Regions from separate parts of the Pseudoalteromonas sp. MMG005 genome, predicted to be linked through region 1. Evidence: predicted binding sites of a transcription regulator. Region 1 holds the regulator's gene; each other region holds the start of a gene.
The links. Region 1 encodes sigma-54, which starts transcription at its own class of promoters, with help from an activator protein. Its sites were predicted from a motif close to GTTGGCACGNNNNTNGNNT; they were not measured.

Region 1 (3,284 bases):
TAATATCGGATTAGCAAACCCTGGTAAATACTCAAGAATATCGTTGAACTCTTGCTGTTGTTTTGGCAAGTTACGCACATCAATACTGACTGCAATTTTGTCATAGCTCTCAGACACGCTTCTAACCAAAGACGGAAGTAAATTGACCGGAATATTGTCAACACAATAGTAGCCTAAATCTTCTAACACTCTTAATGCAACGGACTTCCCAGAACCAGAGCGACCACTAATAATGATTAATTCCACAATTATCCCCTATTTACTAATCTTGAGCCTTAATAATACTATAGAGCTCGGTATCATTGCTGGCATGTCTCAATTGCTTACAGAACTCTTTATCTTTTAAGCTTTCAGCAATTGCAGCGAGTGTTTTCAGATGCTGTTGATTATCACCTTCAGGTACAATGAGTGCAACAAAAATATCGACTGGACGATTGTCTATGGCATCGAATGGAACCGATTTTTTACTAACTAATATCATCGCAAAAACTTGTTCGATACCTTGCATTCTGCCATGTGGAATAGCGATGCCTTTACCAATTCCAGTACTGCCTAGCTTCTCTCGTGACATGAGCGCAGATAAAACATCATGCTGTTCTAGGTGGGGTAACTGTTCATGTGTAAGTTCGCTAACGTATTCGAGAATACGTTTTTTGCTATTAAAAAGGACCGCAGCTTTACTGCAGTCCTTGTTGATTATTGAGCTAAGTTTCATGGTTAATGTCGAGTAAGCTTTTCTTTGTGTTTGATTACTTGTCTGTCTAGCTTGTCAACCAAACCATCAATAGCAGCATACATATCTTGATGCTCGGTAGAGGCAAATACTTCTGCTCCGCTTAAGTGTAAGGTCGCTTCGGCTTTTTGTACGAGTTTTTCAACATCTAAAATCACATGCACATTATTGATATGATCAAAGTGCCTTTCTAGCTTCGCAAACTTGGTGTTGACATAGTCTCTTAGTGATTCAGTTACTTCTACGTGACGACCAGTTAAATTTAGTTGCATAAGCATTTTCCTTCTTTGGTATTACGTCTTATATCAAGCTTTTACGCTGATTCGACGGTGGAATGGCTAACGACTCCCGATATTTTGCTATCGTACGTCGGGCCACTTTGATTCCTTGCTCTGCCAATATATCCGCAATTTTGCTATCACTTAATGGCTTAGCAGTATTTTCGGCGGCAATGAGCTTTTTGATCAATGCTCTAATCGCTGTGGAAGAGCATTCACCTCCGTTTTCGGTACTCACATGGCTCGAGAAGAAATATTTCAACTCAAAAATGCCCCTAGGTGTGTGCATATATTTTTGTGTTGTGACACGTGAAATAGTGGATTCATGCATCTCTACCATTTCAGCCACATCATTTAGCACCATAGGTTTCATTGCTTCAGGGCCATGTTCAAAGAATGCCTGTTGTTGCTGCACAATGCAATTAGTTACTTTCATTAACGTATCATTGCGGCTTTCTAAGCTTTTAATAAACCATTTAGCTTCTTGTAAATGCGAGCGAATAAATTGACTATCAGTGCTTGATTTCATTGAACGAGACATCGCCGCATAGTGATCATTGACTCTAATTTTCGGCATTGAATCAGGGTTTAATTCAACTAACCATCGGCCTTTCACTTTTTTCACAGAGACATCAGGTATGACATATTCAGACTCTTCGCGGATGATACTGGCCGCAGGTTTTGGATTTAAGCTGTGTATTAGAGTCATAACTTCTTTTAAATCGGACTCTTTCAGCTTAGTCTTTTTCATGAGCGTTCGATAGTCTCGACTTGCAAGTAAGTCAATGTGTTCGGTGAGCACGTGTTTAGTATGCTCCAGCCAAGGTGTACTTTTATCAAACTGATTAAGCTGGATACATAAACATTCTTGCAAGCTACGAGCAGCAATGCCGACGGGGTCAAATAATTGAATGCGTTTCAGGACAGCCTCAATTTCATCAAGTTCAATGGCATCTTCTGAACTCTCGTCATTAAGGCTTTCTAAGATTTCATCGGTCGATAAGGTTAATAAACCACCATCATCCACGGCTTCCACAATGGCGACAGCGATCCCTCTATCAGTATCACTAAACGGGGTCAGTTCTAGTTGCCACATTAAGTATTCATGGAGCGATTCGGTGGTTGCGCCTTGGTACATGTTTTCGTCTTCAGGCATAGGGCCGCTGCTTGTTGCTGGTGCAGCACTCATGTATTCATCCCATGTGACATCCATCGCAAGTTCTTCGCTAACAGTGTCTTTACTCATAGCCGCGTCTGCATCAAGCTCATAGTCACTGACTGGAGCTTCTTCAATACTGTCTGAATTAGATTCTTCTTTCGAGAGCTCTTTATGTTCTTTTTCTATATTTTCGTTGTCGTTTTCATGCTCTGATTCTTCAACTTCCAGTAATGGGTTGCTGTCCAAGGCTTCTTGGATTTCTTGTTGGAGATCTAGCGTGCTCAATTGCAACAAGCGGATAGCCTGTTGTAATTGGGGTGTCATGGTTAATTGCTGACCCATGCGCAGCTGTAACGATTGCCTCATGTATCTCTAACAATCCTTTCTATTAATCAATTATTAAAATTACCTAGATACTATAACTATAGCCTGAATTGTTCACCTAGGTAGACATCTCGAACAGTTTGATCGGCTAGCACGTGTTCTGGAGTACCTGATGCAATTAATTCACCATGTGAAACTATGTATGCTTTTTCGCACACATCAAGTGTTTCTCGTACATTATGATCTGTGATCAGAACACCTATACCGCGTTTTTTTAAATGTTCGATAATTTTCTTTATATCTAACACCGAAATTGGGTCAACACCAGCAAAAGGCTCATCTAACAGGATAAATTTTGGGTTTGCGGCTAAAGCGCGAGCAATTTCGACTCTTCGACGTTCACCTCCTGACAATGCCATACCTTGACTTGTACGTATATGTTGGATGTTGAATTCATCTAATAATTCATTAAGAATTTGCTCTCGATCAGGTTTACTCAGTTCATTACGAGTTTCTAAAATAGCCATTAAGTTCTGGTAAACGGTTAACTTTCGAAAGATGGAAGATTCTTGCGGTAAATAACCTATGCCTAGCCTTGCTCGACTGTGCATCGGTAACAGGGTGATATCGTGGTCATCAATGGTTACGGTACCGTTATCGCTTGGCACTAATCCAACAATCATATAAAAACTGGTCGTTTTACCTGCCCCGTTGGGGCCTAGCAAGCCAACAATACTGCCTGCCTCGACGGCAAGGCTGACATTTTTTACGACTTGTCGTCCTTTGTAGC
Region 2 (3,284 bases), on a different contig from region 1:
CTGTGTTCCTTGCTGTGATTGCTGCTCAGCTGCTGCGATAACATCAAACAACGCTGGCTCAGAGCTCCAATAAATAGCAAGTATATAGCCACCTAGCAACAAGGTGACGAAGCCTGCTATTACTTTATTTAAATGTTGTTGCATGATCACTCCTCATGATGATGGTGTGCGTTTTTAACTTTCTTAAATGAGTCTTTTAAAGAAACAACGTGTATTTGTGTAAAGGCTTGTTCGCCATTTGCAAAGTGTAATGTTAATTTGCGTTTTTCACCTGTCGTTAACGCTGATTTTGGCTCAAAAGCCATTAAATGATAACCTCCAGGTTGAAATTTCACTTGCGTTTTTGCTTTGATAACAAGTTTGTCCACTTGCTGCATTTTCATCATACCATTGTGGTGCACATGCTCATGGATCTCTACGCGACCAAGGCCTGAAATGGTTGCCTTAACCAAAGTCAGTTTGGTATCTTTCTTATTCTCTAAAGTAAAGTAGGCTGCAGTTGATTTTGCAGCAGGAAGAAAAGCCCGTATTTTTGCATCATCAATCGATACATACGTCTCACTGTGATGATGCTTTTGTGCACCAGCAGATGCATGCTCATGATTTTGATTAGAAAAGGCGAACGTTGTAAAAAATAAACTCGAACTCAACATAATATACTTAGCAATCATATGCTTTCCTTAAATAAAACAGCCACAGTTCAAATCATACCATGAAGTCAGCTATTTCGTGCTAATTAGCCTATGATAGCGTGTAAAATCATGTCGACACCCCCTCGCTCAGTAACCAACCGACCCCCACCAGCATCAACAGCGGGATCGCAATAACCACAGAGTTAAATAATAAAGCCAGTATACCTCCAACAAGTAACACTAAACCAAGGCCAACCACACCAATACTTGCCAGCGCGAACAAAGCGATAACCGCGACAATACCAACAAGCAATCCCGCTAACTCCATACCAACCCAGCTCAGTTCACCCATAAAATTCGAGATACCCAGCCATGCAAGTGGCGCGTTTAGCCATGAAATCGTTGAATAAAGAAAAAGTGCAATCAGAATTAAGAAAACAGTTTTCATGGCGCCCTCCTTAATGGCTCTTTGTTGGCAGTGTATAATAAGCAACACCGTAGGCAATCAGGGTTAATACCGGAAACTTTAAGAATAAAAACAAGACGACAACCCGGGTCAGCCAACGCGGCATATTAAACCGCTCTGCAAGCCCAGCACACACACCGCCCAACTTCTTATTTTTTATATGACGAAAACACTGCTGTTTAAAATTCGATTTAGATTGTGTATACATAATAACTCCAAAATAACTGATGTTGTTGCTTTATTGCTATGTACTGACTTGCAAAAAAACGGGCTTTAGTTAAGCGCTAACCTGAGATGTACGTGCCGCTATTTGCTGTTTCAATAACGCCAATTCACTGCTCAGCTTTTCCTCTTTATCTAACGCATCGAATTGTGCTTGTGTACTCTGTTGACCAACATCATAGCTTTCTACTTCAGATTCAATCCGCTCAACTTTTCGTTCTAAATGCTCAAACCTAGCCAATACATTGTCAACATTATCTGATGCGAGCGCTTGTCTCACTCGTACTTGTGCTGATACCACGCGCTCACGTCGCAACAACTGTTGTTCGGTATGACTTAACGCATTAATTTTAGTTATTAAGCGGTCTGCATCAGCATTTAACTGTTCAAGCGCTTGAGCTAGCTTTAATAGCTGAGGCTGTAGTTCATCAATCTGTCCAATCAATGTATATTTATGATTTAGCGCTGCTTTTGCTAAATCATCCCGTGCTTTAGTTAATGCGTGCTCGGCTTTTTGCTGCCAATCATCAGCTTGCTTTTGTTTTGTTTCAATTTGCCGTGTGAGTGCCTTTTGTTCACAAATAATGGTCGCTGCCATAGATCGACACTCAGCCAAGGCATCTCGTAACTCGGTTTTAATGTGAGATGTCATTTTCTGTGGATCTTCAGCTTTATCTAAAAACGCAGACACTTCTGATTTAATAATATCTTCAATTCGATTAATTAAGGCCATGGTCGGCTCCTTTGCATTGGCGTAAATAAAATACTGACATAATGTATAAACAATACATTCCAATCTTTATGCCAAAGATAAAAAGAAACTAAAAATCAGCTAGTTAACATGAAAGAAATAAAATTATGAGAAAAGATAATTGATAATTTTGACTAAAAAGTGGTGTTTTAAACTAAAAAACCACACAATTTAATTGCATGGCTGTATTAAATAAATGTAGCCTAGTAATTACTCAGGCACGCATTCCAACGCTTTTTCCATCACGCGGATATCCGCCCCTTGTTTATGGCCATTTTCAGACAAATGACGCCTAAACGCGCGGCCTCCAGGCTGACTTTGAAAAATACCCAGCATATGACGCGCAATGTGCCAAAAATTAGCCCCTTGCGTCATTTGGGCTTCAAAATAATCATACATGCTGCGTACAACATCGTGCCGACTTAGTGTAAAAGCGGGTTCGCCATATAAAAGTGCATCAACTTGGCTCAGCATATACGGGTTGCTATACGCTTCTCGGCCAATCATCACACCGTCAAGGTGCACTAAGTGTTTTTGACAGTCTTCCAATGTTTTAACGCCACCATTTATACTAATATGTAACTCTGGAAAATCTTGTTTCAGCTGATATACACGTGGATAATCAAGCGGTGGCACCTCTCGATTTTCTTTGGGGCTCAACCCTTTCAACCATGCTTTACGTGCATGAATAACAAAATCATCACACCCAGCTTGTTTCGATGCATCAATAAGCGCAGTTAAAAATGCATAAGAATCTTGCTCATCAATACCAATACGAGTTTTAACCGTTACCGGTATATCTACCTCTGCTTTCATAGCAGCCACACATTCTGCAACCAGCTGAGGTTCAGCCATTAAACACGCGCCAAAGCGACCGTTTTGAACTCGGTCTGATGGACAGCCCACATTTAGATTAATTTCATTGTAACCGTATTCACCTGCACGCTTGGCGCATTCTGCCAGCGCTTTAGGGTCAGACCCACCAAGCTGAAGCGCCACTGGCATTTCATGCGCACCAAATGCCAAGTAATCGCCCTTGCCAAACAAAATCGCACCCGTTGTGATCATTTCAGTATATAGTACTGCATGTTTACTTAATTTTCGGTGGAAAGTGCGGCAATGTTTGTCAGTCCAATCCAACATAGGTGCCACGGAAAAGCGCCTAAACGCTGCATCGCTTGTGTTTAAAGGGTTTGCACTTGTTTTATCTACA
Region 3 (3,284 bases), on a different contig from region 1:
GTCGCCAGGTACATCTGGTTCAATGAACATTTTTTCAATTACACCATCTTTGACAAGCATGGAATAACGCCAGCTTCGTTTACCAAAGCCTAAGTCATTCTTGTCAACAAGCATGCCCATTCCATCCGTAAACTCACCGTTTCCATCGGGAAGTAAGCGAATTTTATCCGCTTCTTGGTGTTGTGCCCATGCATTCATAACAAATGTATCATTGACAGATAGACATACTATTTCATCAACGCCATTTTTAGCGAAGGTACTGGCAAGTTCATTGTAACGTGGTAAATGTGTAGATGAGCACGTAGGGGTGAAAGCCCCTGGAAGCGAAAAAACGACCACGGTTTTATTTTTAAAAATTTCTTCACTCGTGATCTTTTGCCATTGTTCATTGTTACGAGTTGAAAAAGTGACCTGTGGTATTTTTTTGCCTTCGATATTCTCTAACATAGTACGCTCCTTAAATTTGATGTTGTCAGTATGGCAACATCTTACTTCTCAGTAAAATAGATTGAATGAATTAATGCAATCTGTTTTTTTGATAAGCATTTTACACTCAGAGTTTAGACTAGTTGAGGGAAAAGGTGTCATCTTCTTTGATAATCACTTTGACAATGTCGTTCAGCTGGATATTACTTAGTGGTCTCATATTTACGTTAGTCGTAATTGCTGTTTGGTCGTTAACCTGAAGCACCTTCAACTGATCTATTGTTTGTCTGTGGTTATTGAGTATCATCCCTTGTTGGGTTGTGAAATTGTTTTTTTGCATAATAGCAAGAGTTTGCCCAGGCTTAATGCCATGAACTCGACCTAAATTGATAGCTAAACGTTCACCATCAATATGTAGTATTTTCCCTTTAGTTGGCATACAGCCAATCGCGCTATTCAAGTCTTGGGAAACCTTATTAAAAATGCTTTGTATTTGGTCACCGTAATTTGATTGCCAGAATTCATCACTATATACATCAATAAGAGTTGTTTTTTCGAATGGCCAGATCCCCTGAACAGCATAGTGTTTTTGCCATAGTCTGTCTCGGGTCATCGCGTCATAAAGCGCAAAATCTACCTTAAAGCTACGTACATATTGGTCATCTTCCCAAAACGCATAGTCATTGTTTAGCTTTTTACCTTGCGCAATATCGGTGATTTGACTAAATAGTACATATTGACTGTTGCTATTGTTACTTAAGGTTTCGATAAGTGCTGGGTCGTAGTCAAACCTTTGAGAAAAAAAAGGGCGAACATTTATAGCGCTGTTGATATATGGCACAGCTTTAATTGCTGTAGCACGTTCCATCATTGTGTTGTACAGTCTTTGGGAGCTTGCCTTTGCGATGTCAAATATTTGACCAAGACGAGCTTGATGTGGTTGTATAAGTTGGCTCTGGGTGACGGTAACTTGCTTATTAAATTGTTGATGGGTGCAATGTTCTTGGGTTGCATATATATCTAAATGTAAAGTCACCATGTAATCGTTATTATTTTGTTCTTCACTGATCAAAGTGGCTTGTTGTATTTCTGCATGTGCTTTGACTTTCAATTGATCTTGGCTTAGCAAGCCATCAGCAACCGTTTGTACGCTGGATACTGTTGCGCCGGAAAAAATTAATGCTTGTGTAATCGCATCTTGAACTGCGCTTTTTCGAGCATCGGCAACGTTGCTATCTAATATATTTGCATAGCCTGTTACTTCGTACCACTCAGCTTTTGCCGCCATACTATATAATAATATACTCAAAAAAATGGTTAACTGATTCATGATTGATCTCCATTAGAACGCTTATAAATTAATACAGCAATAGATATGCCATATTTATTGGCAAGAAATGTGCATTAAGAATTAGTAACTAAGTTCTAGAGGCAATTAATAATGAAAATACCTTCTTATTCGATAGTGAACTCAAAATCGATTATTTTGATAGTGATACTATTTTGGTTAGCAGGTTGTAGTTCGATGTTCGATAAGCATATTGAATATAGTTATGTCGAGCCAGATAGTTATCCAGTCATTAAAGCAATCGGTTATGCGCCGCTCAGCGCACAGCCAGGTATGAATGATGCACAAAAAATGCTGATGGCGCTTAAGGTGTCCAAATTGGAAGCTTACCGAGAGCTTACAGAGCAGGTATATGGACAGAATTTGTCTTCAGAAATGACAGTTAAAGGAGCAATTGCACAAAACGATGGGCTAAAGAGCCAGGTCAAAGGTGTGATTAGAGGAGCCCGGGTGGTCAAGTCTTACGCCGTTGGGGATACTTATACAACGGAACTTGAGCTAGACATGAAGCGCGTGCATGATTTATATATTACACAAGTTAAACCAAGAAAAGTGAAAAGAGTTACTTACTACTAATAAAAGTTAATGGTACTGAACTTGACTCGAAAAATAGACAAAGGCGTAATTAAATTAACTATGCCTTAATGTCTTTCACTAATTCACTATTACCAGCAATAACACTGCCATCTTGTCCATAGGTGATTGAGCCTGGAGTACCAATCAAAATTTCTTTTAGTTGTCGTACACTTAGTTGCGCATGATGCGCAGCTTTTGCATTCACATCATTCTTATTTTTACACTCTATTAATAGTGTTTGAATTTCTCCGGTTAACTCTGTTATTGGATCTTCTAGGTAAACCTCTGAAGGAAAGGTAGATAGTTCTTTATCAAGTTTCTGGATTGCAGTGAGGAGTGTTAGTTTTTCACGTGCAGCATCTTTGAGGCCATCACCCGTTTTGGATGCCAAAATATCAAGCTCCGAGTCTAACAACTGGGTCAAAGTGGTTAGATTTGAGATTTGAACTTCGAGTTTATGCATACAGAGTTTAACGTGATCAGCCATACATATCGAACTCAAATGCCGCTATATTTTTTGCCAGCTTTTGTGCATCAATTTGATATTTGCCCTCACTGATAGCTTTCTTAAGCTCTTCCACTTTCTTACTATCGAATGCAGGAGCGTCTTGTGCTTTATCTTGCATGCTTTTCAATTGTTGTGCCTGTGGTGTTAAACTTACAGAATCAGTTGCTGCTTTTTGCGGCGTTTTAATATTCGATGCGGCATTTTGAGCCTCATTTTTTTGCAATTCAGCTTTTTGTTGCTTAACATTATTGAGCACACTATTTGGCTGTGCCTGACCTTTAATATTATTAACCATAATTTATTGACCCAAGGTTACTAAACACCATGTTTAGGTTATCGACTAATATACCTTTAACTTTAGCAAATTTTTTAGATATTAACCTCTACAGATTCAACATCTTTTACTCGAGCAGAAACTGTTTTTCC

Region 2: J8M01_RS02695 (PspA/IM30 family protein) is a predicted target of sigma-54. The motif match lies at 2,111-2,129, and genes of this name have one in related genera.
Region 3: J8M01_RS12370 (LPP20 family lipoprotein) is a predicted target of sigma-54. The motif match lies at 1,813-1,831, and genes of this name have one in related genera.

Annotation. Positions count from the first base shown of each region.
Region 1 covers NZ_JAGJEK010000020.1:72,752-76,035, reverse strand. Annotated here, with positions in the region: gene rapZ (RNase adapter RapZ) at 1-246, opposite strand, end outside; gene J8M01_RS16400 (PTS sugar transporter subunit IIA) at 263-715, opposite strand; gene hpf (ribosome hibernation promoting factor) at 718-1,005, opposite strand; gene J8M01_RS16390 (RNA polymerase factor sigma-54) at 1,034-2,536, opposite strand; gene lptB (LPS export ABC transporter ATP-binding protein) at 2,593-3,284, opposite strand, start outside.
Region 2 covers NZ_JAGJEK010000002.1:142,162-145,445, reverse strand. Annotated here, with positions in the region: gene J8M01_RS02715 (DUF2333 family protein) at 1-144, opposite strand, end outside; gene J8M01_RS02710 (copper chaperone PCu(A)C) at 147-671, opposite strand; gene J8M01_RS02705 (hypothetical protein) at 760-1,080, opposite strand; gene J8M01_RS02700 (PspC domain-containing protein) at 1,091-1,306, opposite strand; gene J8M01_RS02695 (PspA/IM30 family protein) at 1,376-2,053, opposite strand; gene dusA (tRNA dihydrouridine(20/20a) synthase DusA) at 2,282-3,284, opposite strand, start outside.
Region 3 covers NZ_JAGJEK010000014.1:63,891-67,174, forward strand. Annotated here, with positions in the region: gene J8M01_RS12360 (glutathione peroxidase) at 1-447, opposite strand, end outside; gene J8M01_RS12365 (flagella assembly protein FlgT) at 566-1,756, opposite strand; gene J8M01_RS12370 (LPP20 family lipoprotein) at 1,868-2,350, shown strand; gene flgN (flagellar export chaperone FlgN) at 2,409-2,837, opposite strand; gene flgM (flagellar biosynthesis anti-sigma factor FlgM) at 2,830-3,153, opposite strand; gene flgA (flagellar basal body P-ring formation chaperone FlgA) at 3,228-3,284, opposite strand, start outside.